3 regions of the Enterococcus sp. DIV0724b genome follow, and region 2 is predicted to be linked to each of the others. Evidence: predicted binding sites of a transcription regulator. Region 2 holds the regulator's gene; each other region holds the start of a gene.

Region 1 (10,781 bases), 470 kb from region 2:
AACACCTACGCGGTCTCGATTGATGATTCCACCAGATTCTTCGACGATTTTATAGACACCTGCTAAAGCTCCTGAACCATCAATTGGCACAGCAGATGCAACGGTTAATTTAGCATCTGTGATTCCTGCTGTCAATGCTGCATTTTGATACTGAGCTTCTGTGATTTTCGTGATATTTTTAGGTGTAGCAATATCTACAGAGATTCCAGCCCCTTTTTTCTGAGTTTCCATCCGAACAGAACTATACACCGCCCATTCTGGTGTGAAGCCACCATCAGGGATAAAACTCATCAAATCTTTCCCAGTTGTTGTGTATTGAGGTGTTTCACCTTTAATTCCTAATTCTTTTAACGTAAAGTCCTTTTGCTCTTGCGTTAATGCATTACCTAAGGCAACTGCGTTGATTTGTAGAGTCTGCTCAGAACTTTGCGTCGTCTCTGTATTACTAGAACTTACTGAAGTACTTTCTGCTGTGCTACCTTGTGTCGCCAATGCTGTTTTACCAGTGTATAAACCTGTAGTGATCAAGAGTAGTGCCATCGCTACAGTGAGTTTTTTTTGTTTGTTTTTCATAGAAGCCTCCTAAAAGATTTACTAGTTCCTTACTATACAACAATAGTTTTAGTTATTTCTTAAGATACATCAGGTTTAAGAAATTTTTATTGATTTTCTTTTAACACTCTCATTCTACCATCTTCATAAGGTTTACAGCTTCTAAAAAGCACTAACTTATTTTTTCAAAAAATATCTTACACTGCTTACTCCGCTACATAATAGTAGAGTCAATAATATTCCTAAAGCCATCCGTAATTCGATGATAATGTTCATTCGTAAGTTCGAACATATAACATAAATGACAAGCAATCAAAACTGTTACTGGGTTTGTACCTAGCATTAACAACAGCGTCTAACTGACTGTCGTTATCTCCACACTAATAAAAACCGACTTTTTTGCATCTACTTTATCGAATAATTTACCAAATATTGATGAAAGAACAGCTCCAACAATTGCACCAGTCAGCATCGCTAGACCAGAAATAAAATCACTTTGTCTCTTCACTATTTGGATAAAGTTTGGTAATACAAAAAATATATCTAAAAGTAAAAACTGATAAACTAAAAAGCGAAATAATCAATAAATAGCCATCAACTTAGACTCTACGCAAAATTGAAGCCAATTCATAATCTTTAGTTTTCCACTATTCTTTTTACATCTCGGATTGTCAATGGTTTGTCTGGCATCCATTGTGCTTTTCTTTTTTGTTTTCCATCAATATAAAGTGCAATTGTTGGTGTGTATTTAACCTCATACTTTTCCTTAAACATTGCCCATTCTTTGTCTGATTTTCGCAAAGCTGCTACATTTAAATAAACTAATTTATTTTTTACATCCTTGTTTTGGTCTAAATAATTTAAAAGTAACAAATCAAACAAATTACAATCACTACAATCTGGTCTTCCTATATACACGAGCATTTCTTCTTTAGACGCCATTTTATTTTTAAAATGCTCAGGTGTGATAGAATCTAATTGTGCAAATATGTCAACTGACTGTTCTAACTCGTTTAATTGCTCTTCCTTCTTTTGACTTGTTAACATTGCTTGATTGCATTTGTAATATGTAAAAGCCCAACACAGGGATAAGAAAACTATGATTCCTCCCACTACCAGTTTATTTTTTTTCATGAGTCACTCTCCATGAACAGTTTGAATCCTTTCAACTCTTTGATTCCATCTGTTTTTTCAGTCATTTTTCCATCAACTATTTTTGAAAATGTCGGTACAGTCACAATATCATACTTTGTAAGAAAATCTTCATCTACATTTTCTATTTCACTTAAATCAATGCCTTTTATGTTATACTTTTTCAAGTTATTATCTTGAAGTTTTCGAGCAAGCTTTTTACATGAAATACAGTCTGTCTTGTAAAAATAAACAACTGCATCTCCCTTTTTATCCATTATTTGTTTTAACTCTTTCATTGAACTCTCTTCATAAAAAGTTTCTAGCTGACTCAATTTTTGTTTTACGGTAAACATCAATCCAATAATACAAGAAATAAACAATAAAACCACTATCTTTTTTTTCATCTTTAATAATTGGCAGAACAGCTAAATAATTGCTGTTCTGCCACCTTTCTTTTTATATTTAAAATTAATTACACTCTACGTTAATACTAAGACCTGTTTCTGCCCAATTCCAGTTTCCTGTGAATTTTTTCCCTTGATATACTACACACCAAATGGCTAAAGCGGTTCCAATTGCAAAAGCTAATCCCAGTAAAACTGCTACAAAAACCAAAAACCAGGCATCATACTGTACAATTTTTTCATCTACTTTTCTAATCACACTCTCTTTCAACGACGAAACCACACTTGCTGACTGCATTACAACATTATTCATTCTTTTTTCCTACTTTCTTTTTATTTTTTTTATCAACACTTTGAAAATGACCTTGCCATCTCCAAAGATTGGTAACAGGTTTATGATGTGAAATCCGTACAATAAACTCAGACTTCTTAGTAATACGTTATTATCAACAAATAAAGATAAACTATAGAAAATAAAGCTCACTATCAAACACGAACCAGGACCAAGTAATGCCACCCATAATTGCTTATTATCAGAAAGTTGGCTACTATCAATTTTTAATGAAAATCGAAAGCACGTTACTTGTATTTCCATGCATTTAACCCCCGCTTTCCGTGCTCCTAAGACATGCATATATTCATGCAGGAAAGTCGAAAAAATCACTCCTATAAAAAATAATGTAAAACAACTGATTGTGAACTTAATCAACTCTACGTCTCCATAATATAGCCCTAGTCCTATCGTAATTAACGAGCTTAAAGTTACAAAAACGTTTAATAAACGAAAATATTTAATCACTATCAATCCAAAAGTCAGTGGCTTTAATTCATCAGTTTTAAAAATCATTCGTCAAATTTTTTTTTCGTTCAAGTAAAACTTTGTACGAAACCTGACTAAAATATAAGATTGCGAATAGTACTAAAATAACTATGATTAAAGGCCGATAATTTTGCGTTAGGCCAAAACTCATTGTTGTTTTTCCAAAAGAATCAGTCACACTTTTAAAAAATAACGTATTAAAAAATATTTTTCTTGTTCCGTCATCAGAACTGCTAAATAAAACAAGCAAGAAATTCACTGTCATCAAAACAGCCGTGAGTATTACCGAAACCATCAAGCTATTTATTGCTATTTTAATTTTTTCCATGTCTAATATCCTCCTTCAATTTTTTTAATCCGTTTAAACTATAGTAAATCGTTACTATGATCAGCAGTAACATTATCAATCCATTGACAATTGATGGCCAATTAAAGATCAGCAAAATCACTGCCAAAACAAAAGTTATCGTTATTACAACAACAAAACCTACAAATACACTAAATGGATTTTCCCTTTTGGGCGGAAATAAAATTCCTATTAGTGTAAAAAGGAGAATCGATAAAAATAGAACACAATAAAATGAACCCATTTCTTTTGCATTCCTTTTAAACAACAGTTCAACTAGAACAAACGGAGTACTCACGATCCACAAAAACAGATACTGGCTAAAAATCAAGTTAAAGTAGTCACAAACAACATTGTATTCTTTTTTTGAGTAATACCAGCGTATATCTTCTGTTTGAATAAACAAGTAAATTCCAACTATTGTAGGAATTAAGAAAGCTAAACTTGCTTGAATGTTGGTAAATAAAAATAAATATAAATAGATAGTCAAACTAATCATCACATAAGAGTAATTTTCAATATTTCGATAAAGACAAAGGAAATACAACTTAAACATATTTACTTTGTTTATTTTGATTGTTAAAGGTAAGTACTTACTGTCCGTAATATACCCATTGTTTGGTATGAACAATATGCCAACAGCCAGACAAAAGTTTATCAGTAAAAATACTAGCGACGTAACTAAAAAATTCGTCTGTTTTAGAATAAAACTATACCCTAATAACACATTTTCATTTCTTATGTTATCTAAATAGTTGATCAACATATTATCAATAACGATCGGATAACAAACAAAAAATAGAGAGACAATACTTAATAAACTAAAAAATTGGATCAATGTTTTAAACTTTTGGAGATGTAAAACAATAACACACCAAGATAATAATGAGAAAATCAACTGCAAGATCAAATAGATCGTGATACTTGTAAAAAATACATTTGCAAATATCTTAGCAATGTAGATCCATTTATATTTTAGAATAAATGCAATCACAACGCCTGAAGAAACAAGCAATATACTAATCATAGATAAAACTAGCTCAAATAATAATAATGCAGTATTTCTTTCTTGATTTTTAACTGGTAACTGAAAGGTCACTTGTAAAAATTGAGTTGATTTCATAAATAAAACTTTTAAAAATATAAATATTATGGATGTCCACATAAGAATATTTCCAGTATATACATCTAAAATCAATTCAGCTTCTAGCCTTTGATTGCCAATCTCATTTAAAAAAAGATAGATTCCAATTGTAACCACACTAACAAGAGATAAAATAATAAACAGTAGCAATACACGAAACATTTTTTTCTTTAATAATCCAATATTGGTCACTTTTCTGATAAAGAACAAGTAGAATAATTTGAATAGGCTAATAACTTTGGTTAATCTCATCATACAACTGCTCATAATCTATTAGATTTTTAAAAATAGTAACTAATCGTTCATTCTTTTCAAGATATTCTTTTGAATCATATTTAATTACTCCCTCATTTAGAAGAAGGACTCGGCTCTCAATTTCTTCTACTAGTTCTAGATCATGTGTGCATAAAATTGTAGCACCACCATTCTTTTGATGGTTTTTCAGCAATAATTTACTAACTTCTTTAGCTTCAATATCTATCCCATTGAGCGTTTCATCAATTATTATTAATTTAGGAGCAATTAAAAACGCAGAAATCAATTGAATTTTTTTCTTCATCCCATGAGAATAGTTTTCAATCAATTGATGCAACCTGTTCTCCATCGTGTAATAACTAGCGAGTATTTGTACCTTCTCTTGGTCAATTTCCTTATCATATAATTCCGCAAGCATCAAAAGATATTCATATCCTGTTAAAAATTCTGGTAAATAGTCGTCACTAGGTAAATAGATTAAATTTACCTTTGTTTGAATGTTTTTGTTGTCATGACCGTCAAAACGTATACTTCCACTTTGGAGTTCTAATAAATCGGTTACAAGTTTTATTAATGTTGTTTTACCACTACCATTCGGACCAGCTATAGATAAAAAATCACTTGAGGTCATTTCAAAAGTAATATCAAAAAGAACTTGTTGCTCGCCATAAGTATACGATACATTTTTAACCGAAAAGAAATCATTACCATCGATATCCGTCACACTTATTCCCCCAATCTTTCGTAAATTGTATTTTACTTACCAATTCCACAATCGCATATACCAATTTTATAATCTAAAAAATACTACGGTTAAAAAGTAACATTTTATTACATATATGTAAAATAAAAACTTTAAAAAATAATAAATAACATATATTATATATGATAATACCAATGATACCTTTATGTTTTTTAATTAATAACAATAACAATTTAATCTTATTATTCCTAAATTACGCGAATTGTACTTATCCAACTAATTTTTCTATAATTTAAATAATAATTTTCTAATTTTTAAATATTATCATTATTTTACTTAAATCTTCAATGTAAAATAACTACTATCTCTTTCATAATTCAATCTTTTTTCACAGAAAAAAAGACGCTGGTACAATTCACCAACATCGGAAATTAACGTTTAAATGTTTTGTTTCAATTATAAAATCATTTTTAGTCCGTTGAATAGAAATTGATTAAAACTATACTTGTAAACGAGATTCTATCACGTTTCGCAAGTTTTCCCTTGAAATCTAAATACATAAAACGAGCGGAAAATAAAAGTATAGCTATTGAAAATAATATAGAAAATACATTTTATATAATTATGCTCCAACACTCAAATCTTAACATCATAAACCAAAGTACAAGCCATTTTTAAACTGATTCCTCAGAATCAAATAGAAAAATCTAGAGGAACGTTCCTCTAGGAATCACATTAATCAATTTAATTCTTTAGATTTTCTTCACCAACATTAGTTGACAAAGAGCCCAAAAAAGCTTTCGCAATTCAGAATAAATTCTGAATAACGAAAGCTTCTAATTACTATTTATTTCGTATACTCTTTAACCAAGTCAATAACTTCTTCCATTGTATCGCAGTCATTCAACGCACGATCCGCAAGTTCAGCCATTTTCTTAGTGTCTAGACGTTTCATTAAGCTACGAGTTTGAAGAATAGATGTCGCACTCATTGAGAACTCATCTAAGCCCATTCCTACCAATAATGGTACAGCCATTTGATCGCCACCCATTTCTCCACACATACCAGTCCATTTACCTTCTGCATGAGATGCATCAATCACGTTTTTAATCAAACGTAGAATTGATGGGTTATATGGTTGGTAAAGGTAAGAAACGCGTTCGTTCATACGGTCTGCTGCCATTGTGTATTGAATCAAATCATTTGTTCCAATACTGAAGAAATCAACTTCTTTGGCGAATTTATCCGCAATTACAGCCGCTGCAGGAATTTCAATCATGATACCAACTTGAATCGTATCAGAAACTTTTGTTCCTTCAGAAACTAATTTTGCTTTTTCTTCTTCAAAGATTTTCTTCGCTGCTCTAAATTCTTTTAACGTTGCAACCATCGGGAACATGATACGTAAGTTACCGTGAACAGAAGCACGTAATAATGCGCGCATTTGTGTACGGAACATCTCGTCGCCACGTTCAGACAAGCTGATACGTAAAGCACGGTAACCTAAGAATGGGTTCATTTCATGCGGTAATTGAAGATAAGGTAATTCTTTATCTCCACCGATATCCATTGTACGAACCACGACAGGTTTGCCGTTCATGCCTTCAAGTACTGCAGTATAAGCTGTATATTGTTCATCTTCTGTTGGGAAATCTGGAGAATCCATGTAAAGGAATTCTGTACGATATAAACCAACAGCTTCCGCACCATTGTTGTGTACGCCATCTAAATCTTTAGGAGTACCAATGTTTGCAGCTAACTCGATGTGTTTACCATCAGCAGTTACTGTTTCAGCATTTTTTAGTTTTTCCCATTCAACTTTAAGATCAGCATACTCTTTGCCTTTTGCTTCAAAGTCAGCTTTTTCAGCATCAGTTGGGTGAACGATAACATCGCCATCGATTCCGTTGACTGCTAAAATATCGCCTTCTTTGACTTTGGCAGTGATTTCTTTTGTTCCTACGATTGCAGGAATTTCAAGAGAGCGAGCCATAATCGCTGAATGTGATGTGCGTCCGCCAATATCCGTTACGAATGCTTTCACATACGTACGATCTAATTGAGCAGTATCACTTGGTGTTAAGTCATGGGCAACCACAACTACCTCTTCGTTGATCATTGAAGGATTAGGAAGAGTAACACCTAATAAATGAGCTAAAATACGTTTTGCAACGTCACGGATATCTGCTGCACGTTCTTGCATGTAGGCATTATCATCCATCGCTTCGAACATGCCGATATACATATCTGTTACTTCTTTTAATGCTGATTCAGCATTTACTTTGTTATCTTGAATGTTTTGTTTGATTTGACCGATCATTTCTGGGTCAGCTAAAACCATTAAATGTGCATCAAATACTTGCGCTTCTTCTTCACCAAGGCTTTGCGCTGCTTTTTCTCTGATTGCTTGCAACTCAGTCGTAGATTTTGCTAAAGCATCATCTAAACGACTTTCTTCAGCAGATGTATCATCTACAGATTTTTTGTCGAAAGATAAATCAGGTTGAACTAACAGGTAAGCTTTAGCAATAGCAACACCATCACTTGCGGCAATTCCCTTTAGCATTTCAGACATTATTCTGACAATCCTTCTTTTTGCATTGTGTCTACGATTGCTGCTAATGCATCAGCTTCGTCAACACCGTCAACTGAGATTGTTACGTCTGAACCTTGGCCAACGCCTAAAGACATAACGCCCATGATTGATTTAAGGTTAACAGATTTACCTTTGTATTCTAAGTTAATATCTGAGTTAAATTTACTTGCAGTTTGTACTAATAATGTAGCTGGACGAGCGTGAATCCCTGTTTCTGCTACGATGTGAAATTCTTTCTTTTCCATATAAATCGGTCTCCTTCGTAAGTAAAATAATTTTTTATGTTAGGGTTTTCCTTTCTTGGTACGTTTCAAATGAAACTAGAATCTGGATAATACCCTTTCAATTTTTAAGATTACCATTTTTTGTGAGTAGTTACAACACTTTTCACCTATTTTTTATCAAATGAAACGATCAATTATTTTGCTTCTTTTATATAATGATATATAATTCGTCCATTTAATCCAGCTTCCCCAACAAAAGACATTCTATCGGGCAGGTTTTTCCAAGCCTCTCTAAAGGTTGTAAAATCTTTTGGCTCTACAACAAGTTCAGCAATAGTCCCTTCTTTCAAGGCATTTATTTGTTCTTCAAATGGATTTTCATACATTGATTAATCACAGCTTTCACTTTTATTTTTAGACTGAAGATATTGTATGACAAAAATAGATATTTGTCTAAATTATACCTGAAACCTACATAAACAAACCTTAATAATTTTATAAAAACATAATAATTTCAATTAAGTGTAAACTATGCAACCTATTAATAGGATTTCCCACTCTATTTATCAGGCTATTAAAAGTTCAATTGCTTGATTCTTGTTAAAAAGATGCTATAATATTCTCAAAGGTCAAAAATGGTCAGCAGACTGTTTGACTTTAGAACAATGACTTTAATACATGATTAGTCTTATTATGAAAGGACGTGTTTTATCCTATGATTTGTCAAAATTGTCAACAAAATCCAGCAACGATTCATTTGTACGCAAATGTTAATGGCCAAAGAAAACAATTGGACTATTGCCAAAGTTGCTATCAAAAATTAAAAGCACAAGCAAATGATAATCAACCAACAATGTCTCAACAAGATCCATTTGGTTTTGGAAGTTTAGATGATTTATACCGCTCACTGTCTCGTCAAATGCAAGAACAGCAAGGGAATCCTAACGGTCAAATCCCTCCTACTCAATTTGGGGACGGAAATGGCTTTAACGGAGGTCAACCGCCAAGAGGAGGGGCAGGTCAATCTAACGGGCTATTAGGTGAATATGGCATCAACATTACAGAAGCAGCTAGAAACGGCAACATTGATCCTGTCGTTGGCCGTGATGAAGAAATCAAACGTGTGATTGAAATCCTAAATCGCCGCACGAAGAATAATCCTGTCTTGATTGGTGAACCTGGTGTCGGTAAAACTGCCGTTGTTGAAGGTTTAGCACAAAAAATCGTAGATGGCGATGTACCGCAAAAATTATTGGACAAAGAAGTTATTCGTTTAGATGTGGTTTCTTTAGTTCAAGGAACTGGAATCCGTGGTCAATTTGAAGAACGTATGCAAAAATTGATCGAAGAAATCAAGCAAGCAGAGAATGTCATTTTATTCATAGATGAAGTCCATGAAATCGTTGGAGCAGGTTCTGCAGGTGATGGTAACATGGATGCAGGGAATATTTTGAAACCTGCACTTGCTCGTGGTGAGTTGCAAATGGTTGGAGCAACAACATTAAACGAATACCGCATCATCGAAAAAGACGCTGCTTTAGAACGTCGGATGCAACCGGTTCGTGTAGATGAACCGACAGTAGATGAAACAATCGCTATACTTAAAGGTTTGCAAAAACGCTATGAAGACTATCATCATGTGAAATACACTGATGAAGCGATCAAAGCAGCCGCAATCTTATCGAATCGTTATATCCAAGACCGCTTCTTGCCTGATAAAGCGATTGATTTGTTAGATGAATCTGGTTCTAAAATGAACTTGACGATCCAAATCGTCGATCCTAAAACAATCGAAAAGAAACTAGCAGATGCCGAACAACAAAAACAACAAGCTTCAGCTGAAGAAGATTTTGAAAAAGCGGCTTATTATCGTGACCAAATCAATAAATTACAAACAATGAAAGACAAACAAATCAGCGATGAAGAAACACCTGTGATCGATGAAAAAAATATCGAAGCAATTGTCGAACAAAAAACAGGTATTCCTGTCGGTGATTTAAAAGAAAAAGAACAAACACAATTAAAAAACTTAGCTGTCGATTTAAAAGCACATGTTGTTGGACAAGATGATGCAGTCGACAAAGTATCTAAAGCAATTCGACGTAATCGCGTTGGTTTAGGCAAACAAAACAGACCTATCGGCTCATTCTTATTTGTAGGACCAACCGGTGTTGGTAAAACTGAATTAGCGAAACAATTAGCATATGAATTATTCGGCTCAGAAGATTCAATGATTCGTTTTGATATGAGTGAATACATGGAAAAACACAGTGTATCTAAATTGATTGGTTCACCTCCAGGTTATGTTGGTTACGATGAAGCAGGACAATTAACTGAAAAAGTACGTCGTAATCCATACAGCTTAATCCTATTGGATGAAATCGAAAAAGCGCATCCGGATGTCTTGCATATGTTCTTACAAATCCTTGATGATGGTCGTTTAACAGATGCACAAGGCAGAACAGTCAGCTTCAAAGATACGATCATTATCATGACAAGTAATGCTGGAACTGGTAATGTAGAAGCAAATGTCGGCTTTGGTGCTGCCCGCGCAGGACTTACAAAATCTGTTTTAGGACAGTTAAATAATTTCTTCACACCTG
Region 2 (10,781 bases):
CAACCAAAGAAAAAATTTCTCCTTCATACACCTCAAAATCGACACCTGCTAAAATATCCCGTCCACTTTTTTCATAGCGAAACCAGCAATTTTTTAATTGAATACTTTTACTTGCTAGGTTCTGAGCAACTAGCTCTGGGGGTTCTTCCTGTGATGAAACAATAGCAGGAAAATGGCGAGCTAAAAATCGCTTGCCTTCGATGACATTGACAGGACATTTATCCTGTATCCCACTCTCCAGATAAATTTGCGCAGCACTAGGCAAACTAACGATAAATCGACTAAGCTCAGGTTTATTGCTCTTAATTTCATTGGATATACGTCTTGGCTCATCTGCAAAAATCAGTTGACCTTTATCAAGAAGAACAACTTTATCCACCTGAGAAAAGACTGATTCCAATCCATGTTCAGCTAATAAGATCGTTAAGCCCATTTCTCGATTTAGCCTTACAAGTATATCAACAAAATTTTGTGAAGCGATCGGGTCAAGTTGGGTTGTCGGTTCATCTAAAAGCAAAATATCCGGTTTCATCACCAAAACAGAAGCTAGATTTAGCAGTTGCTTTTGCCCACCAGATAATTCGCTTGTTTTAGATTCAAGTAATGCTTGAATACCTAGAAAGCTAGCCATTTCAGCGATTCGGCTTTTAATTTCAGAAGCAGATATACCTATATTTTCCAAACCAAAGGCCAGTTCCTGCCAAACACCATCTGTCACAATCTGGTTTTCAGGATTCTGCATGACATAGCCGATTTTACTGGTTGTAAAAAGTTCTGGAAGATCAGTCATTTTATTATTATTTAGATAGATATTGCCGGTCTGTTTTCCAGCAGGTGTAAGTTGTGGTTTTAACAGTTTTAATAACGTTGATTTACCACTGCCTGAAGCGCCGCAAACCAAAATAAAAGCACCTCGATCAATTGATAATGTCAATTCTCTCAATATAGGTTGATCACTTCCAGCATATTGAAAACTCAGATTTTTGATTTCAAGATAGTCCATACGATCGTCTCCCCTACTTGATTAATCAACGGTAACAATGCTAAAACAAAAAGAAACAAGTAATTTAACCAGTGTTGTTGTACTAGTAAATAGACATTTTCTTGATAAGGATAATAATTAAATTGATAATGCCCGTCCATCATTCCTAAAATAAAAAAAGCACTTGATAGAATAATCATGATCAAAAATAACGTATCCATTTTTCTCCAACGATAGCTCAGTCGGCTGCTTCTGATCATCATCCCATACCCACGTGCCTTCATAGAGTCTGCCGTGTCCATTGCATTTTCTAAGGACCAGGAAAATAAATTTCCAAATAAATCCATCCCATAAGAAGCTCTTTCTTTAAAACTTTGTTTTTGTGCTCCTTGAACCGTTTTTTGTACTTGATTTAACTCTTGATAATACTGCCTAAGTAGCGGTATAAAACGAAAAACTAGCGTTAAAATCAATGTCGCTTTAGGAAATCGTTTCCCGAAAAGATAAAAAAATTGCTCCGAGTCTACTGCCACCTGGAAATTTTGAAATAAGTAGATTACTGTCGCAATCATCATACCCATAAAAAAACCATAGATAAATGCTTCTTTAGTAATCGGTTTATTCAATAAAAAAAATAATATCGTTGCTCCTCTATGAACAAATAAAGGATTCGTCACAGTTATAAGAGCTAAAAAGATCAAAGGATAAATCACTGACTTTTTTTGCTTTCCTTTCAAATAAATCAACTGAAAAAATAAGCTTCCAAAGAAAAAAATACTGATAATCACTGGATTTGTCGTACTCATTACGATCAATAACATCACTATATAATAGCTAGAAATGACCAGAGGATGCGGTTGTCTAAAAAGTACTTTGTTCATATCAGACTTCCTTTCTTTACTTGTTGGTTACTCTTGGATAATAAAAAAACAGCCTACACTGTTATTTTAAACACATTTAATTTTCTATTGATTCATTCGCGTCATAGCCTTTTTAGCTTAAAGCAACATTCATATTATATAAATCTACATAACGAAAGTCAATAAATCTTGATTATTCACTGGTGTACAAACATTTAAAGATCTATTACATCACCTAAGAGCAGATTTTTCGTTATAATAAGGTAAACGATTCTCGATAAATAAACAAAGGAAGGATATAGTTCTATGAAAACAGAACGTCTACTAGCAATCACGATGATCTTATTAGAAAAAAAACAGATCAGTGCCCCTCAGTTAGCTAAAATGTTAGAAGTTTCAGTCCGAACTATTTACAGAGATATTAATTCTCTTAGTGAGGCTGGAATACCAGTAACCTCTTGCCCCGGCGTAAATGGCGGTATCCAAATTATGGACAATTACAAAATAGATAAAAATTTTTTTACCTCTTCAGATATTACGTCTTTACTGATTGCGTTAGAGAGTTTATCCCAAAACGTTTCTCCAATTCAAACAAATCAACTATTTCAAAAAATAAAAACACTTGCCCCAGAGGATTTTTTAGAAGAAATTGAATTTAAAACCAACCAAATTACAATCGATTTAACTCCTTGGACCCGTAATCATACACTGCAACCTTTTTTAGAACTCATCAAATCTGCTATGGACCAACACCGCATACTTGAGTTTGGTTACGAAGATAATCAAGGAAGAAAAACCAAACGAACTGTTGAGCCTTATCGTCTTGTTTTGAAGGAAATCAGTTGGTATTTACAAGCCTATTGCTTAGAAAAAGCTGATTTTAGAACCTTCAAAATTTCTAGAATGCTTGATTTAGACTTGTCATCCTCGACTTTTATTCCACGAGAATTTAAAGCAAAACCTTTGGGAAATGAACCATTCTACGGTAAAAATTTTACAATCACTACTCTCAAAGTAACGCACAAGATCAAAGAACAGTTGATTGATAAATTTGGACAATTACGTTTTTCTCCTTCTAATGATTCTGATAGATTGATTGTTGAATTTCCTTTTATGGAAGATGAGTTTGGCTATAATTTACTTTTAGGTTTTGGTAATCAGTGTGAATGTCTTACGCCACCTCATGTTAGGAACGAATTGAAACGACGTATCGAAAATTTGCTTGAACTTTATCAATAACCATAGATAGCATAAAAAAGCTTCTCAGCTTGTACGGATATAGTACAGTCTGAAAAGCTTTTTCACTTTATTTCTTTTTCTTACCGCCAAAAGCGTCTTTCATCTTATCAAAAAAACCTTCTTCTTGCTGTTCACTTACGGTCTGACCGCCAGCTTTAGCAAATGTACGTAATGCTTCTTTTTGCTCATCATTCAAGTTTTTTGGTGTAATGATCTTAACTTTTACATGCTGGTCACCATTTGCGCCGCCGCGTAGGCGTGGTGCACCCTTACCGCGTAAACGGAAGTTTGTTTCCGTTTGAGTACCAGCAGGTATTTTTAATTTTACATCGCCGTGAACAGTCGGTACTTTGACTTCGTCACCGAGTGCAGCTTGCACAAAACTTAATGGTAAATCGTAGTAAATTTCAGATCCTTCACGGTCAAAAATATTGCTGTCTTCTACGCTGAATACAACATATAAATCACCATATGGTCCACCGTTCATTCCAGCTTCCCCTTGATTTGCCAAACGCATTTGTTGTCCGTCTTCTACTCCAGCTGGAACATTGACCTTGACTTTATGCGCTTTTTTCTCATGTCCAGTTCCATGACATGTTGGACATGGATCTTTGATTTCTTTACCAGTACCATGACAAACATCACATGTTTGTCGGCTCATCACACGACCAAGTGGTGTTTGACGTTCAACATTGATTGAACCAGAACCGTGACACTTGTGACAAGTCTCTGGATGAGTACCTGGTTTTGCGCCATTGCCTCCACAAGTTTCGCAATTATCTTCGCGATTGTACTTAATTTCTTTTTCAACACCAAAAATCGCTTCTTCAAATTTTAGGTTAACTGTATACTGTAAATCAGATCCCTGTCTTGGTGCAGTCGGATCAACACTACGAGAGCCACCGCCAAAGAATGAATCGAAAATATCTTCAAATCCACCAAAGCCGCTACCTCCACTAAACCCGCCGCCGCCAAAACCACCGAAACCACCGGCACCGCCGTAGTTTGGATCAGTTCCAGCATGACCATATTGATCATACGCTGCTTTCTTTTGAGGATCACTCAATACTTCATACGCCTCAGAAACTTCTTTAAATTTATCTTCAGCATCTGCTTCTTTATTGATATCCGGATGATATTGCTTGGAAAGCTTACGGTAAGCTTTTTTTATTTCGTCATCTGAAGCACCTTTAGCAAGGCCTAGCACTTCATAATAATCTCTTTTCGTAGCCATTAGTTCCCCTCCAACTATTATTCCATTTATTCTAAAATAGGATCGACGCCAACTTATTTGTATAAAAACATCGTTGTAATCATACCACAAATCAAACAAAAGAAAAATAGCTTCCCCCTGATTTGCTCTCTAATTTTCTCTACAAATAAAGATAGGCAAAGACCAAAGCGATGACTTTGGTCTTTGCCAGCTTGTTAACGATTATTTATCGTCGCCTTCTACTTCTTCAAAGTCAGCATCTACAACATCATCTGCTCCACCTTGTGCAGCTTCAGGATTTTCTTGCGCTTGTTGTTGCGCTGCTTGTTCATAAAGTTTTACCGTTAAGTTTTGAACGATTTCGTTTAATGAATCACGTTTTTCTTTCATTTGTTCGATATCATTCGCTTCAACAGCTGCTTTTAACTCATCACGAGCATCTTCAGCTTTTTTCACTTCGTCTGCGTCTACTTTGCCTTCTAATTCTTTCAATGTTTTATCAACAGTGAATAACAAGGCATCAACGTCATTACGTAAGTCAACTTCTTCTTTACGTGCTTTATCCGCTTCAGCATTAGATTCGGCATCTTTAACCATACGTTCGATTTCATCATCTGATAAACCTGATGAAGATTTGATTGTGATAGTTTGCTCTTTTTGAGTTCCTAAATCTTTGGCACGTACGTTTACGATACCATTTTTATCGATATCAAAACTTACTTCGATTTGAGGCACACCACGAGGAGCGGCTGGAATATCTGTTAATTGGAAACGACCTAATGTTTTATTATCAGCAGCCATTGGACGTTCACCTTGTAATACATGAATATCTACAGCTGGTTGATTATCAGCGGCTGTTGAGAATGTTTGAGATTTACTTGTTGGAATCGTAGTATTACGATCGATCAACTTAGTAAATACGCCACCCATAGTTTCGATACCTAATGATAATGGTGTTACGTCTAATAACACAACGTCTTTCACATCACCTGTGATAACCCCACCTTGAATTGCAGCACCCATTGCGACTACTTCATCAGGGTTAACTGATTTGTTTGGTTCTTTGTTTGTTTCTTTACGAACAGCTTCTACAACAGCTGGGATACGTGTAGATCCACCAACCAAGATTACTTCATCGATTTCAGATGGGTTCAAACCAGCATCTTTCAAAGCTTGACGTACAGGTGTTTTTGTACGTTCTACTAAATCACTTGTTAATTCATCAAATTTAGCACGAGTTAAGTTCATTTCTAAGTGTAATGGACCAGCGTCTCCTGCTGTGATAAATGGTAAGCTGATTTGTGTTGAAGTAACACCTGATAAATCTTTTTTCGCTTTTTCAGCAGCGTCTTTCAAACGTTGAACAGCCATTTTATCTTTAGATAAGTCAACACCGTTTTCTTTTTTGAATTCTGCTACCATGTAGTCGATGATTTTGTTATCAAAGTCATCTCCACCTAATTCGTTATCTCCGGCAGTTGATAACACGTCGAATACGCCATCACCTAATTCAAGGATCGATACGTCAAATGTACCTCCACCAAGGTCAAACACTAACACTTTTTCGTCTTTATCTGTTTTGTCTAAACCATAAGCTAATGCAGCAGCTGTTGGTTCGTTAACAATACGTTCTACTTCTAAACCAGCAATTTTACCAGCGTCTTTTGTTGCTTGACGTTGTGCATCATTGAAGTAAGCAGGAACAGTAATAACTGCTTTATCCACTTTTTCACCTAAATAGTCTTCTGCGAAGCCTTTTAAATATTGTAAGATCATTGCAGAAATTTCTTGTGGTGTATAAGATTTGCCATCTGCTTCTACTTTATAACCTGCTTCGCCCATATGACGTTTGATTGAGGCAATTGTATGTGGGTTAGTTACTGCTTGACGTTTTGCCACTTCACCTACTTGAATTTCACCATTTTTAAAAGATACTACTGAAGGGGTTGTGCGGTTACCTTCTGGATTTGCAATAATTTTTGCTTCTCCGCCTTCTAATACTGCAACTGCTGAGTTTGTTGTTCCTAAGTCAATACCAATAATTTTACTCATAATTAATGTTCTCCTATCTTCTATTTTAATTTTTTTCAATTTATATTATACAAACATATTTTATGCTGCTACTGAGCAACAATAACCATGCTTGCTCGTAAAACACGATCATGTAACTTATAACCTTTTTGTAAGACTTCAACGATTGTATCTGCAGGTGTTTCGTCACTTGCTGGAATCGTTTGAACTGCTTGATGTAGATTAGGATCAAATACTTCGCCCATTGTTGGGATTTCTTCGATTCCTTCGTCTTTTAATGCAGCTTGTAAACTTTCAAGAACCATTGAAATACCTTTTTTCAAACTTGTACCTTGTTCATCATCAACTTCGATTGCCATCGCACGTTCAAGGTTATCAAGTGACGGCAATATTTTTTTGCCTAAATCTTGTGATCGATAGCGTACAAGCAACTCGCGCTCATTTTTGAAGCGATTGCTCATATTGGCAATTTCAGCACGTGCTCTTAAAAATTTGTCTTCCATTTCTGACAATTCAGCTTGAGCTTTTTCTAATTCTGTCATCTCAGCTTCTGTTTCAGAAACACCAGAATCGTCAATTGCTTCCATATGTTCTTCGTGTTCTTCATGAATTTCTTCGTTTGTCTCTTCTTTATTACTCACTCTGGCAACTTCCCTTCTCATTTCCGTAGAATTATTAGAATTCTATATTTTCAACTTTTTACTTACTCATCTAGAAAACGATAATAAGCACCAAGTTTTGACGCTAATTCATTGCGGAAAACATCCACTAAACCAAACATTTTTGAATATGGCATACTTGTCGGTCCTAATAAAGCAATAGTTCCTTTACCGTGCCCTGTTACTTCATATGTCGCGGTAATCATACTCATATTATCCAATAGATTATTTCCTATTTCTGAGCCGATACGAATCGCAATTGGGGAGTCCGCTTCAGCTGTTAACAAATGCGTGATAGCATCTGTATTTTGCATAAATGAATAAACTGATTTTAATTGATCGATATCTTGTTTCACACCAAAATCTAATACATTCATGCGGCCACTGACAAATACTTTCTCTTCAAATGCATGACCTAACATTGCATCGAATAAATTCATCATGCCGTCTGGTGTTTGAAAATAACGGTGTAAAATCATTGGAATTTCTGTTCTCAAGCGATGATAAACCGTTAATAATGGTTGTCCCACAAGCTTGTCGTTTATGATTTGCGTCATTTTCTCTAGATCTTGGCTGGAAACGGAAGCAGGTATTGCAAACACTTGGCTTTCTACATTTCCTTTATCTGTTACGATAACCGCTATGATTTGTCGGTCATTTAAAGGAACAATCCGAAAACCTGTTAGTTTCCGTTCTTTCACCTCAGGACCTAACGAAAAAGCTGTGTAACTAGTCAGGTCAGAAAGGATTTCAGCGGATTGTTCAATGATGTCATTGATCTCATGAAACTCTTTTCCAAAGGAATGACGAATTGTTTCTAATTCATCATGTGCAACTTGTGTTGGACTTAGTAAATGATCCACGTAATAGCGATAACCATCCATTGAAGGAATTCGGCCAGAAGACGAATGTGTCTTCAATAGTAAACCGTGTTCTTCTAAAGCCTTCATATCATTACGAATCGTTGCAGAGCTTGACTTAATTCCATCTTCCATCAACTTCTTTGATCCCACAGGTGTTCCTGTATTCGTGTATTCTTGGATGATAAGTCGCAAAATATTCTTTTGTCTTTCAGTTATCATAGTTACCACCCTTCATTAGCACTCATGTTATTCAAGTGCTAATACAATTATTAATATATCAAGTTCCTTTAAAATTGTCAAGAGAAAAACAATCTTTTTTAGCACTCTTTATGACTGAGTGCTAAAAAAAAGACGAGAGTCGTTCAAACTCTCGCCTCACTCTATAGAATCCATCCCAACAATCGTTTTTTTAAGTTCACTCTTTCTCAATAAGAAATTCTTCAAATACATCATTCCCTACAAAAAGTCCCTGTTCGGTAAGTTGGATATGACTGGCATTTTCCAATAATAATCCTTTTTGAACCAGATTAGGAATCGTTTCTTTGTAAACCTGATCCAATGATAAACCAAATTTTTCTTTAAAACGCTCTTTTGAAACACCTGACATTTTTCGTAAACCCAAAAAAAGTTCTTCTTCCATTTGATTATTCAATGTCAAAATCTCTGTTTCAACTGTGGGCAGCTGATTTTCTTTTAATGGTTTTAGATAATGTTGAATCGGGCCATGGTTACGATACCTTGTATGTCCTAAATAACCGCTGGCACCTGCTCCGAATCCATAATAGTGATCATTGTTCCAGTAAACTAAATTATGCTGGCTTTCTTGTCCCTTTAAAGCAAAATTACTTACTTCATATTGATGTCGCCCTGCCTTTTCCATCGCAATAATCGTTTCTTCAAACATTTGCGCTTCAACATCTTGATCTGGCAACTGCAAGCGACCTTGTCGAACCCAGTTCATAAACATCGTTTTATTTTCCAAAATCAAAGAATATAATGAATAGTGAGGTAAATCAAGTTCAATCGCTCGTTTCAAGGTATCTCTAAATCCTTCTAGCGTTTGGCCCGGCAATGCATAAATTAGATCAATACTCACATTTAGAAAATCTTCTTTTTCCAAAAGTTTCATCGTTTCATAAACATCTTCTGCAGTATGCTTACGTCCGATTTTTTTAAGCAATTTATTATCAAATGTCTGAACCCCCATAGACAAACGATTTATGCCATATTCTTTCATCACATGCAGCTTTTCTTGTGTTAAATCACCAGGATTTGCTTCTATTGTAAATTCATTTGTCTTATCGATTGGTAGTAACTCCCGCACGCCTTTTAGCAATACATCCAGTTGCTTAGCCGATAAAGAGGTTGGCGTTCCACCTCCTATGTAAATCGTTTCCGTTGTCTTGCTAGGATATTGATCTTTGGTCAAACGAATTTCCTTTAAAAGACTTTGAATATATTCACCAACTGGTTGTCCTTCCAAAAAGACTTTATTAAAGTCACAGTAAAAACAGATGTGTTCACAAAATGGGATATGTATGTAAGCTGAAATCTTAGTATTATCGTTTTCCAATTTTTTTATTCCTCCAATTTAGAAGACTTCTATTCTACTTGCTATTATATAGAAGACGTCTCTTATCTTACCATATCCCAACATAAAATGTTCTAATTTGATTCAATAAATTCTGCTTCCCTATTCAAGTAACACTATTGATAAACACGTATAAAAAAAGACACCTTGATCCTGCTAAAGAAGCAAAGGTGTCTTATTGTATTATAGTTACAAAAAACTTTTTGACTACAGTAACTCTTGATATTTCCTCATATAAATCTTTTTGATCACAGTTACTAAAAGTAAATAAGCAACGATTGTTGGAATCAGATAGAAGAAGTAGTTACCTGGTAATGGAGCAAACCCGATACTAGCACCTAAATTTGTAAATGGTAAAATAGTCCCAATTAAAATCCCAATCGAAGTAACCAGTGTCAAGATGCCAGAGGCTCTACTTTGAAGGAATGGTATCTTCGGCGTCCTCAAGACATGAAGTACCAACATTTGTGACCATAGCGACTCGATAAACCAGCCAGCATGAAAAATAGCGATAAATAGTAGTTTTTTATCCGCTGTTAATGAGAAGAACCCACCACCTAAAATTGCAGGGCAAATAATAAAGTACATAAATAAATACGTTACGATATCAAAAATAGAACTTGTTGGTCCAAACCATCTCATGAATGAACCAATCGATTTTGCTTCCCATTTTTTAGGCTTTTCTACATACTCTGCATCCACATTATCCCAAGGAACAGACATGCATGATGTATCGTAAATCAAATTCAAAAAGAGTGATTGAATCGGCGCTACTGGTAGAAATGGTAAAAAGATACTTGCAGGAATAACAGAAAATACATTACCAAAATTTGAACTTGCAGTCATTTTGATATACTTCATTGTATTACTAAAAACTCTGCGGCCAGAAATGATTCCTTTTTCTAAAACCATCAAGTCTTTTTGTAATAAAATGACATCTGCCGATTCTTTGGCAATGTCGACAGCTGTATCGACAGAAATGCCCACATCTGACACCTTCATCGCTCCAGCATCATTGATCCCATCTCCCATAAACCCAACTGTTTGTTCATTTTTTTTCAGTGCTTTAACAATTTTTGTTTTTTGATCAGGGGTTACTTTTGTGAAAATATTGTATTCATTAACTGTTTGTTCTAATTCGGTATCAGAAAGTTTAGCAAGAGCTGAACCATTGATCATTTTTTCAGCACCAAGACCGACTTCTTTACAGACTGAACGGGTAACTAACTCATTATCGCCTGTTAAGATTTTCACTGAAACTCCGTTATTTTTCAATGCTTTAATGGCTGCAGATGCGGTTTCTTTAGGTGGATCTAAGAACGCTAGATATCCTTGTAAAATCA
Region 3 (10,781 bases), 1.7 Mb from region 2:
GTCTTAGGACTGTATCATATTCTATCTGAAGTAACAGAACGATTTCCCCAAGTCCTTTTTGAAAATTGCTCTAGTGGTGGCGGACGATTTGATCCAGGAATGGTTGCTTATATGCCTCAAACTTGGGCAAGCGATAACACAGACTCATTATGTCGCTCGAAAATCCAATATGGCTATAGCTATCTGTATCCACCAATTATGATGGGGGCTCATGTTTCGGATAGTCCTAATCATCAAGTAGGTCGAAACACTCCATTAGAAAGTCGTTTTTTAATTGCAATGAGTGGAAACTTTGGCTATGAATTAGCGATAGAAAAACAGTCGCTACAGGACCTCGAAATGATAAAAGAACAAATTATATTTTATAAAAAGCATCGTAAACTGTTACAGTTTGGTCAATTCTATCGTTTAAAAGAACTTGATGCGGCGTGCTCCACTGCTTGGCTATTCAAAAACGAAACAGAAGCGCTACTTGTCTATTCCAATGGACTCGCTCAACCAGCACAAACGATTCAGTATTTAAAAACAAAATATCTTGAGGAATCGGCTCTTTATAAGGATATGCGTACAGGGGAAATATACAGCGGTAGTGAATTAAATCATGCCGGTATTCTTGTTCCAAGGATCAAAGGGGATTTCAATTGTTTCTATATTCATTGGACTGTTGTTAGGTAAATGATACATTAAAAAGATCCCTTATGGCGAACCGCCGTAAGGGATCTTTTGGTTAATTTAATAAAACAGCATAAGCTTCGTAAGGGAGAAGGGTTTGACTAATTTCTTTTTCATAATTATGAATCAGGATTTCTTTGATTTGTTGTGTTGCATCCAGTAAGAATTGAGCCGGCTTATTGGAAAAATTGACAACAACTACTATTTCTTCTCCGTCATGCTTACGAATATAGGCTAAAACTGCTGCATCCTCTGTTTGAATACTCTCGAATGTTCCTTCTGTAATCACTGGTAATTCTTTTCGGAGTTGAATCAATTTTTTGTACGTATAAAATAAGGAGTCTGGATCATCTAAAGCGGCGGCTACATTGATTTCACTTGAATCTCCTGCAGGTAGCCAAGGAATACCAGTTGTAAAGCCCGCTTGTTTAGAATCATCCCACTGCATCGGATGGCGTGCGTTATCACGTCCTTTGGCATTGATAGAGGTAATGATTTCCTCTTCTGTATATCCTAAAGTGATGCGTTCATCATACATTCTACGACTTTCAATATCATCGACTTCGTCAATTGATTTTACTGGATAATTGATCATCCCAATTTCTTCTCCTTGGTAAATATAAGGTGTTCCTTGAAGAAAATAAAGATAGATAGCTAACATTTTCCCACTAAGTACCCTAAACTCTTGATCGTTGCCCCAACGAGAAATGATTCGTGGTAAATCGTGATTATTCCAAAATAGGGAGTTCCAGCCTTTTCCAGTTAATTCAGTTTGCCATTTAGAAAAAACGTGATGTAGTTCTTTTGGGTCAAGTATTTTTAGATCCCATTTTCGTTTGCCTGGTTGTTTATCCAAATTAATATGCTCAAATTGGAAAACCATCGATAATTCATCTCTGTCCTCATCTGAATAAAGTTGAGCAATTTCGGGTGTTGCACCCCAAGTTTCACCAACTGTGACCAAGTCGTATTCTCCAAAGGTGTTTTGATTCATTTCCTGTAATAGTTCATGGAGTTTTGGTCCATTTTTAGTAATGAATTGGTCGGGTTCTTTTCCGATTAAATCAATAACATCTAAACGAAATCCGCCTACTCCTTTTTCGATCCAGTAATTCATCATACGATAAATTTCGTAGCGCATCGTTTTATTTTCCCAATTTAAGTCAGGCTGCTCTTTTGCGTGTAAATGAAGATAATACTCTCCAAGTTCTGGAACCAATGTCCAAGCAGAACCGCCGAAATTTGACTGCAGGGTGTTCGGCGGTCGTCCGTCAATGTCCTTTCTCCAAACGTAAAAATCATGAAACTCACTCTTTGGATCGTGAAGCGCGGATTGAAACCACGGATGTTCAGAGGAAGTATGATTAACGACTAAGTCCATGATGATCTTGATATTCCTCTTTTTCGCTTCTTCAATTAGTGTGTCCATATCCTTCATTGTTCCATAATCTGGATCGATCGCTTGATAATCACTGATATCATAGCCATTATCTTCATTAGGCGATTGATACACAGGACTTAACCAGATTGCTTCTATCCCTAGAAAAGCAAGATAATCTAACCGTTGAATAATTCCAGGAAGATCCCCGATCCCATCTGCGTTCGTATCTTGAAAGCTACGTGGATAGATTTGATAGATCGTTGCCTTTTTCCACCAATTAGTTTTCATAGCGCACACTCAAAGCTAGTAGATCTTGGCTTCCATCAACACTTAATGTATCAATTACTTCAACAGCTTCATAGTCGTTCGTATTGGTCACAATCATCATCACTGTTGGGTCAAAGCCGGCTTGTTTGACAGCGTCTAAATCAACTGTTCCTAAGATATCCCCTTTTTTCACTAAGTCTCCATATTTTTTAGTCGTTTCAAAGAATTCTCCATTTAGTTTTACCGTATCGATCCCAATATGGATCAGTACTTCTGCACCATGAGTTGTTTTTAACCCATAAGCATGTTTTGAATCATATACGACCGTTAATTCCCCATCAGATGGTGCATAAATAATCCCTTTTTCTGGCATTACTGCAATGCCTTTTCCCATCATTTCTTGTGCAAAGACAGGGTCGTTGACTTCTTTTAAAGAAATAGGTGTGCCGTTGACTGGTGCAGCTAAGATTTCATCTTGAACAGCGATGATTTCCGCTTCAGGATCATCATTGATTTCAACCGCAACCTCACCTGCACTAGTATCATCATCTGCAAATACAGCCATATGACGTTTACCATAAGCATATGTTGTAATGAAACCGACTAAAATACTGATAACGATCCCAATCATGAAATAAGGAATTGATTTTGGTGCGATTGAAATAAATCCGATTACACTAGCAGGTCCCATCGCCACTGATAAAACATGAAATGCACCAATAAATACACAAGCAACTGCTGAAGCAATCATCCCACAGATAAATGGAAATTTAAGTTTTAAATTGACCCCGAAAATTGCAGGTTCCGTAATTCCTAGCATCGCTGAAATACTTGCTGAGGTCGCTAAACTTTTTTGTTTTTTATTTTTAGTTAGTAACATAATAGCAAGTGTCGCTGCACCTTGACCAACGTTTGCCATGGAAGCGACTGGGAAAATGAATGAACCGCCAGTGCGCGCAACATCCGCTAACAAGGTGGTCTCGATTGCTGGAAAACTTTGATGTAGTCCTGTAATAACAATTGGTGAATAAAACAGTCCGAATACACCTAAACCAATTGCTCCTGTTGTATTATACAACCAAACAAGTCCATCAGTTAAACCATCTGAAACGATTCTCATCACAGGTCCCACAACGATAAAGGTTAAAAATCCAGTAATAATAATGGCTAGCATTGGGGTGAAAGTAAAATCAAATGCATTTGGAATGCGTTTGTGGAAGAATTTTTCTAAGGTTGCTAAAAGCCAAGCAACCACTAATACTGGCAATACAGAACCTTGATAACCTGCTTGGGCAACGTTCATCCCAAAGATATGCCAATAATTCATACTGCCTTCCGCAATTGCATTCGCCACACCATAACCATTAACTAAATCAGGCATAACCATCGCCATTCCAATGGCAGCACCTAGATAAGGATTACCACCAAAGCGTTTGGTTGCAGAAAATCCAACTAAGATAGGTAAAAAGGCAAAAGGAGCAGAGGCCAACAAATTAATGATGCTAGCAACATCCGTTACAGCTGGAAACATTTCTACAACGGATTGCGGGCCAAATAAATGTTGTGCAGTTAACACATTATTCAAGGCCATCAATAAACCACCCGCAACTAAAGCAGGAACAATCGGAACAAAAATATCAGATAATACTTTAATAAAGGCCATAATTGGATTGTTCTTCTTACCGTTTGCCGCGACTGCTTTCAAATCAGCGGTGGATGCTTCTTTGACATTCGTTATTTTTATCAGTTCATCATAGACATTGTTGACATCACCAGCCCCAATAATGATCTGAAACTGGTCATTGGCTTCAAAGGTTCCTTTAACAGCATCATTATTGTCTAAAGCTTTTTGATCCACCTTACTTGAATCTTTTAAAACTAACCTTAGTCGTGTCGCACAATGCGCTGCAGCTTGAATGTTGTCTTCGCCGAGTGCTTGCTTGATTTCCTCTGCTACTTTTTTGTAATCCATTCTCGTTCCTCCTAAATGTCATTTAAGCGATTTCAATAGAAGTGGTTATCTTGTGTATGAAAGATAGAAATGAAATCGCTTTTTCACATCCAAAGTATACCAGTTTTTATAAAATTGTCAAACGTATAACAATAATTATATTCTTTTGTTTAAGTATAGTTGTGATATTTTGAAATGCAATTGATTAACGTTTGACATTGATTATCTTTAAAGTTAAACTATATGCAAGAATACGCTTACGAGGAGAGTACATATGTCTGTAAAAAAAATTTGGACAAAAGAAGAACGTTATCGTCCGTATCAAGAATGGGATAAAACGCATCTTGCCTTACTGCAAGAGAAAGCCGCTAATTCCAAATGGCGTTTAGGATATCATATCCAACCGAATACTGGCCTACTAAATGATCCAAATGGTTTTTCATATTTTAATAATCAATGGCATGTTTTTTATCAATCCTACCCAATGGGAGCCGTTCATGGGTTAAAATCTTGGTATCATCTGACATCTGATAATTTAGTGGATTGGAAAGAAGAAGGAACGAAAGTATTTCCAGATAGTTTGTATGATAGTCATGGTGTTTATTCAGGGACTGCTTTGCCTGTTTCGGACCAGTTGTTTCTTGCTTATACGGGAAATGTTCGTGATGCAGAGTGGGTTCGCCATTCCTATCAGTTAGGTGCCTGGATGGATGCATCTGGAACAGTTCAAAAAATCGAGACGCCACTGATTACTGAACCACCGACAGGGTACACATCAGAATTTAGAGATCCCCAAGTATTCCGTTACAATGATGGGTACTTAATGGTCATAGGTGCTCAAGATGAGACAGAAAAAGGAAAGATTCTTACTTATCAGAGTTCTGATTTACTTACTTGGCAGTATAAGGGCGAATTAGAGTTTACCGATAAAGAAATGGGCTTTATGATTGAATGCCCCAATTTACTAGTAACAGAAGATGCAGCATTACTTATTTTTTGTCCTCAAGGTTTAGAAGCAGCTATTTGTTTTTATGAAAATATTTATCCTAATACTTATGTTATCGGGGATTCTTACGACAGTGAAGCGAATCGTTTGATTCAGCCTACTGCATTAAAAAATCTGGATGAAGGGTTTGATGTATACGCTACTCAAGCCTTTAAAGCACCAGATAACCGTTTATTATCTATTAGTTGGGTGGGATTACCAGAAATTGAGTATCCAACCGATCAAGAAGAATGGGCCCATTGTCTAAGTAGTGTAAAAGAGCTACTTATAAAAGACAAAAAATTGTATCAACGCCCTGTCGCAGAAATGAAGCAATTACGTGCAGGTGGAGCACTTGAGTTTAACAAAGATTCCAATTCTTTTTTTGAAACAGATACAAATCAGTATGAATTAATGCTATCGTTTGACCCGCTTTCCTGTGGAACGCTTACTTTGTTTACGAATAAAGAACAAAATAAAGGATTAACCATTAATTTTGACTCGCAACATGGTAAAATAACGATAGACCGTAGTCAAGCTGGTGCTGTTTTTGGAGAAGAATATGGATTTGTCCGATCGTTTTCTGTTGAACAAAAAACCTTGGAACTACAAATCTTTGTAGATTCATCGATTGTTGAAGTCTTCATCAACGAGGGTGAAAAAGTAGCAACAATGCGAGTATTTCCAGAAGCGCATCAGACAGGAGTCCATCTAGAGTGTGATGGAGGCTATCAAGGGAAATTATGGCAACTGCGGAAAACTAACCAATAAAGGATGAATGAACATGGTTGTCAAACTAACGGATGTAGCAAAAAAAGCTGGTGTTTCTCCCACTACTGTTTCTCGTGTGATTAATAATTATGGTTCCTTAAGCCAAAAAACCATTGATAAAGTAAATTTGGCAATGAAAGAGCTGAATTATCAACCAAATTCTTTAGCTCGTTCCTTGCAAGGAAAAAATACACAACTGATTGGATTGATTTTTCCAACCGTTGCCAATCCTTTTTTTGGGGAGCTTGTTGAAAGAATCGAAGGGAAACTATTTGATTTAGGCTACCGTGTTATTTTGTGTGATAGTGCTAATAATAAAGAAAAAGAGCGTCATTATATTAATATGCTTGCTGCGAATAAAGTAGATGGGATCATAGCTGGTGCTCATAACTTAGGAATTACCGAATATGAAGATATCGAGCTTCCCATTGTTTCTTTTGACCGTTATTTAGCTGACAATATTCCAATCATTGGCAGTGATAATTTTCAAGGGGGCTATCTAGCTACTGAAACATTATTTGTCAAAGGTGCTCGAAAAATTGCGATTCTTACAGGATCACAAGAATCCAATTCGCCTACCAATTTTCGTTTAAATGGGTATTTAAGTTTCTTAGAGAAACACGAATTAGAACCTAAAATTTTTCAGATTCAAACAACGGCTAGATCAACAACGTTGAAAAATTTAGAAATCAAACATATTTTAGAAACAGAAGAGATCGACAGTTTGTTTTGTACGGATGATTTAACGGCAATCTTAGCATATAATCAATGTCAGCAGTTGAAGATAAACGTTCCTGAACAAATCAAGATCATTGGGTATGATGGAACCAAATTCATTCAAAATTATTTTCCTCAACTATCAACGATTGCCCAACCAATGGCTGACTATGCAGATATTTTAGTAGATTTGTTGTTACAACGAATCCAAAATCCAGAAAAAAAACTTGAAAAAAATTACCTACTACCGGTAAAACTAATTCAAGGTCAAACAACCTAACCCTTAAAAGGAGTGAACAATATGTTATACGGTGCAATCGAGGCTGGAGGCACGAAATTTGTTTGTGCAGTAGGAAACGAAAACTTAGAAATAATTGAGCGTGTATCGTTTCCTACAGAAACACCTGAAAAAACCATGCGTTCTGTCGTTGATTTTTTCAAGAAATTTGATGCAATCACAACAATCGGAGTCGGATCATTTGGTCCAATCGATGTTAAACGAGAGTCTGAAACCTATGGCTATATTACATCTACACCGAAACTTGCATGGAAGAATTTTGATTTTGTTGGGTACTTAAAAGACCAGTTGGCGAATATTTCTGTTGCTTGGACAACGGATGTAAACGCTGCTTGCTATGGTGAATCTATTGCGGGCTGCGGTAAAGGATTATCAAATGTAGTCTATTATACTATCGGAACAGGAGTTGGTGGTGGTGCTTTAATAGATGGCCAATTCGTTGAAGGCTTTAGCCATCCAGAAATGGGCCATGCGATGGTTCGACGTCATCCTGAGGATACATTTATCGGTAATTGTCCGTACCACAAAGACTGTTTGGAGGGCTTGGCTGCAGGACCTGCCATTGAGAAACGAACTGGAATCAAAGGGCAAGATCTACCGACAGAAGACCCATCATGGGATATTGTGGTATACTATATTGCACAATGCGCATATAATACCACTTTGCTCTTTTCGCCGCAGGTCATTATTTTTGGCGGCGGGGTTATGAAGCAAGAACAATTAAGAAAAAAAGTCCAAGAACAATTCGCTAAGCTCATTAATGATTATGTGAAATATCCAGATTTATCCACTTATATCGTTACTCCCCAATTGGGGGACAACGCAGGTGTGATTGGCTGTCTTGCTTTAGCGAAGGATTTATATTTGCAAGCTTAATCAAAGGTGACAAAGAAGAAGCCATTATAGATTATCTTTCGAAGACTGATAATTTAATCGATGTTTGCTCTTTTTTTTCATATTATTGACTTGACAGTCTATCCAACTATTATTCACTTCCAATACGCAGAGTAGTATCATAAATAGGAATATTTTTAGAAATCTCACCATAAATATACTAAATAATAAATGAAAAGTTATACACTTACAATCAGATCAAGATTACAACAATAGACATTGTAAGTAAAAACACAATCTTGTATAATAAAATAAATCAGAAAAGTTACTTCTACTTCTAGGTAGAAGTACTTTTTTTATCTAAATTTAAAGGAGGAAAAAGTATGTTTTTAAATTTTATCGGGTTAACGTTATTTTTTGGTATAGGGATATTACTCGCAAACGGTATTAGTTTTATGGTCACAAAAGGGAAAAATGTTAAAAGGATGATCGTATTACTAGTCATTGAATTACTTTTACTAGGCAGTTTCTTATTTATTGCCTTACCTAGCAAAACACTGTCCACTATTCTATGGATCAACCTAATAGGAGCTTTAGTTGCAAGTAGTTTGTTATTGGCAAGTCGCTCTCTCAGTCAAGCCTCTAATAAAATCTTGCACAAAGGGCATAAAACGACCGTGGTAAATGGAGTGAATGATTGGTCTGGGCGTGTACTAGGTATCAGCGTTGCTGCAATGGTTTTATTATTCATTGTTAGTTCTGTAACGAAGGTAACAGCGATTGATGATGTCTACCAAACGATTCCGTTAAAGACTGAAGAAAAAGCAGAAGTTTTAACCTCCACCAAAGAAACACCAATTGCGATTGCACCAAAAACAGCGAAACGAAAGATGTTGCAAAAGTTCTCGGTGATTCCTAATTCGAATATGTTTACACTAGATGGGATTACGGCGCAAGTTGTGAATGGGGAGTATGTCTATGTTGCGACAGTGGAATTTAATGGCTTTTTCAAATGGTCAAAATTAGGAGCAGTTCCTGGCTACTTCATTATTAGTGCAACGGATATCAATGCACAGCCAACATTTGTCGAAAAGCCGATCATTTACACACCTTCAGCTTATTTTGGGAAAGATGCTGCACGTAAAATTTATGCTGCTTATCCTGATTACGCAGCTACTGGAAAAATCAATTTAGAAATTGACGAAGAGGGGAATCCATTTTATATTCAGACCTTATATAAAGAATATGGTGTTTCTGGTCGAATGAACTATAACGAATTTAAAACAGCTGTTTTAAATGCCACAACGGGTGAAGTGAAAGTCTATGATAGCAAAGATGCACCAAAATTTGTCGATGCACCAATCACTAGTTCTGCTGCCAACAGTATCAATGAATACTTTGGCCGTTACAGTCAAGGCTGGTGGAATCAAACGATGTTTGGTGCTAAAAAAGATGTTAAAATCCCAACGGAAAACGGTATCTATGCATCAGGACAAATCACGCCGATGATGAATAAAGAAGGCAGTCAATTGTTGTATTTTACGGACTTTACAAGTGGGGATGAGGATCAAGATTCCGCTTTAGGCTATTCATTGATCAATGCAAGAACAGGTCAAGTAACTTATTATCGAGATACAAAAGTTGGGATCATGGATAGTGATGGCGCTATTTCGATTGCAGCGAAAATTTACCCAGAGAAAAAATGGAAAGCCAGTATGCCAGTTTTATATAATATCGATGGTGTTCCAACTTGGATTGTTTCTTTGATGGACAGTAAAGGGATTTTCAAAAAATATGTGTATGTGAATGCAGTTGATAATGATATTGTGGTAGATGCTGATGCGGCACAAAATGCATTAGATGCTTACCGAATTGAATTAGCAACAAAAGGTAGTAATAATACAAGTAGTGAAGCAGCTAATTTAAAAGAAATCAAAGGAAGTGTTTCTCGTGTAACGATTGTTGCAAGTGAAGCGCAAACCGTTGTCTCTTTCTTGTTGGAAAATGATAAAACCATCTATAGTGTGACAACGAATAATAGTCCAATGGCTCTTTTCTTGAAAGAGGGAGACATAGTTAAATTCAAAGCGGCCGTTACAGCAGATGCAAAAGCTGCTAGTATTGAAAACCTTGTGATAGAGGGACTAGAATAGCATTATAGAGAAGTTTGTCAGTAACAGAATATAATAAGGATAGAGCGTGGGACAAAACTAAAAAACAGTTTTGTTTCGCGCTCTAAATCCGAATAAACTCTTTTGTCTCGGCCTCATTTTGATAGATAAATGAAACCAATTTACTATTTAGTATTAACTAAATACAGTTGAGTAACAATTTGGATTGATGTAACGAGAGTTAGAAAGGAAAAAAATCCATAACAAGATATGATACAATACTTCACAAATGAAGGCGTTATCTTTAATTCTTCAAATAAACAATAAAGGAAGTTAAATTTATGTATGTAGGATTTGATATAGGTGGGACGACCATTAAATATGGCGTTCTGGATGAATGTGGCACTATTTTAGAAAAAGGAAGTATGGAGACAAAATATGAACCAGATGTATTTTATGCAAATCTCCTAAAAATCATCGAAGAAGCGCAAAGAAATTATCAAATAAATGGAATTGGTATAAGTGCTCCAGGAATCGTGCAAAAAGATGGGTTTATGCTAACGGCAGGAGCTATCAAACCATTATATGGCGAAAATTTTAAACGAAAGCTTGAAGAAGCAACGGGGCTGCCTGTTACTGTAGAAAATGATGCGAATGCAGTTGCTATAGCAGAAAAATGGATTGGCAATGCAACTGATCTGGAGAATTATTTATGTTTAGTTTTAGGTACAGGAGTTGGCGGTGGGATCGTCATTAATGGGAAAGTATATCGTGGTTCTCATGGTATGGCTGGG

Evidence for each region. The regulator HrcA, encoded in region 2, represses chaperone genes, less so after heat shock. The targets are predictions, from matches to a motif close to TTAGCACTCNNNNNNNNNGAGTGCTAA.
Region 1: the regulator HrcA is predicted to act here: its motif matches at 8,730-8,756, upstream of IGJ02_RS04325 (ATP-dependent Clp protease ATP-binding subunit).
Region 3: the regulator HrcA is predicted to act here: its motif matches at 8,074-8,100, upstream of IGJ02_RS14810 (DNA-binding protein).

Annotation. Positions count from the first base shown of each region.
Region 1 is NZ_CP172890.1:919,114-929,894, reverse strand. It holds gene IGJ02_RS04380 (DUF1002 domain-containing protein) at 1-573, opposite strand, end outside; gene IGJ02_RS04375 (hypothetical protein) at 908-1,060, opposite strand; gene IGJ02_RS04370 (hypothetical protein) at 1,189-1,686, opposite strand; gene IGJ02_RS04365 (thioredoxin family protein) at 1,683-1,982, opposite strand; gene IGJ02_RS04360 (hypothetical protein) at 2,155-2,403, opposite strand; gene IGJ02_RS04355 (hypothetical protein) at 2,927-3,238, opposite strand; gene IGJ02_RS04350 (hypothetical protein) at 3,225-4,655, opposite strand; gene IGJ02_RS04345 (ATP-binding cassette domain-containing protein) at 4,630-5,379, opposite strand; gene ptsP (phosphoenolpyruvate--protein phosphotransferase) at 6,206-7,933, opposite strand; gene IGJ02_RS04335 (phosphocarrier protein HPr) at 7,933-8,199, opposite strand; gene IGJ02_RS04330 (hypothetical protein) at 8,373-8,564, opposite strand; gene IGJ02_RS04325 (ATP-dependent Clp protease ATP-binding subunit) at 8,894-10,781, shown strand, end outside.
Region 2 is NZ_CP172890.1:1,389,772-1,400,552, reverse strand. It holds gene IGJ02_RS06485 (ABC transporter ATP-binding protein) at 1-1,003, opposite strand, end outside; gene IGJ02_RS06480 (energy-coupling factor transporter transmembrane component T) at 976-1,863, opposite strand; gene IGJ02_RS06475 (helix-turn-helix transcriptional regulator) at 2,149-3,081, shown strand; gene dnaJ (molecular chaperone DnaJ) at 3,149-4,315, opposite strand; gene dnaK (molecular chaperone DnaK) at 4,517-6,346, opposite strand; gene grpE (nucleotide exchange factor GrpE) at 6,415-6,987, opposite strand; gene hrcA (heat-inducible transcriptional repressor HrcA) at 7,029-8,066, opposite strand; gene hemW (radical SAM family heme chaperone HemW) at 8,263-9,420, opposite strand; gene mgtA (magnesium-translocating P-type ATPase) at 9,646-10,781, opposite strand, start outside.
Region 3 is NZ_CP172890.1:3,184,734-3,195,514, reverse strand. It holds gene IGJ02_RS14840 (alpha-galactosidase) at 1-675, shown strand, start outside; gene IGJ02_RS14835 (glycoside hydrolase family 13 protein) at 728-2,341, opposite strand; gene IGJ02_RS14830 (sucrose-specific PTS transporter subunit IIBC) at 2,331-4,292, opposite strand; gene IGJ02_RS14825 (sucrose-6-phosphate hydrolase) at 4,546-6,027, shown strand; gene IGJ02_RS14820 (LacI family DNA-binding transcriptional regulator) at 6,041-7,024, shown strand; gene IGJ02_RS14815 (ROK family protein) at 7,046-7,918, shown strand; gene IGJ02_RS14810 (DNA-binding protein) at 8,260-10,029, shown strand; gene IGJ02_RS14805 (ROK family protein) at 10,329-10,781, shown strand, end outside.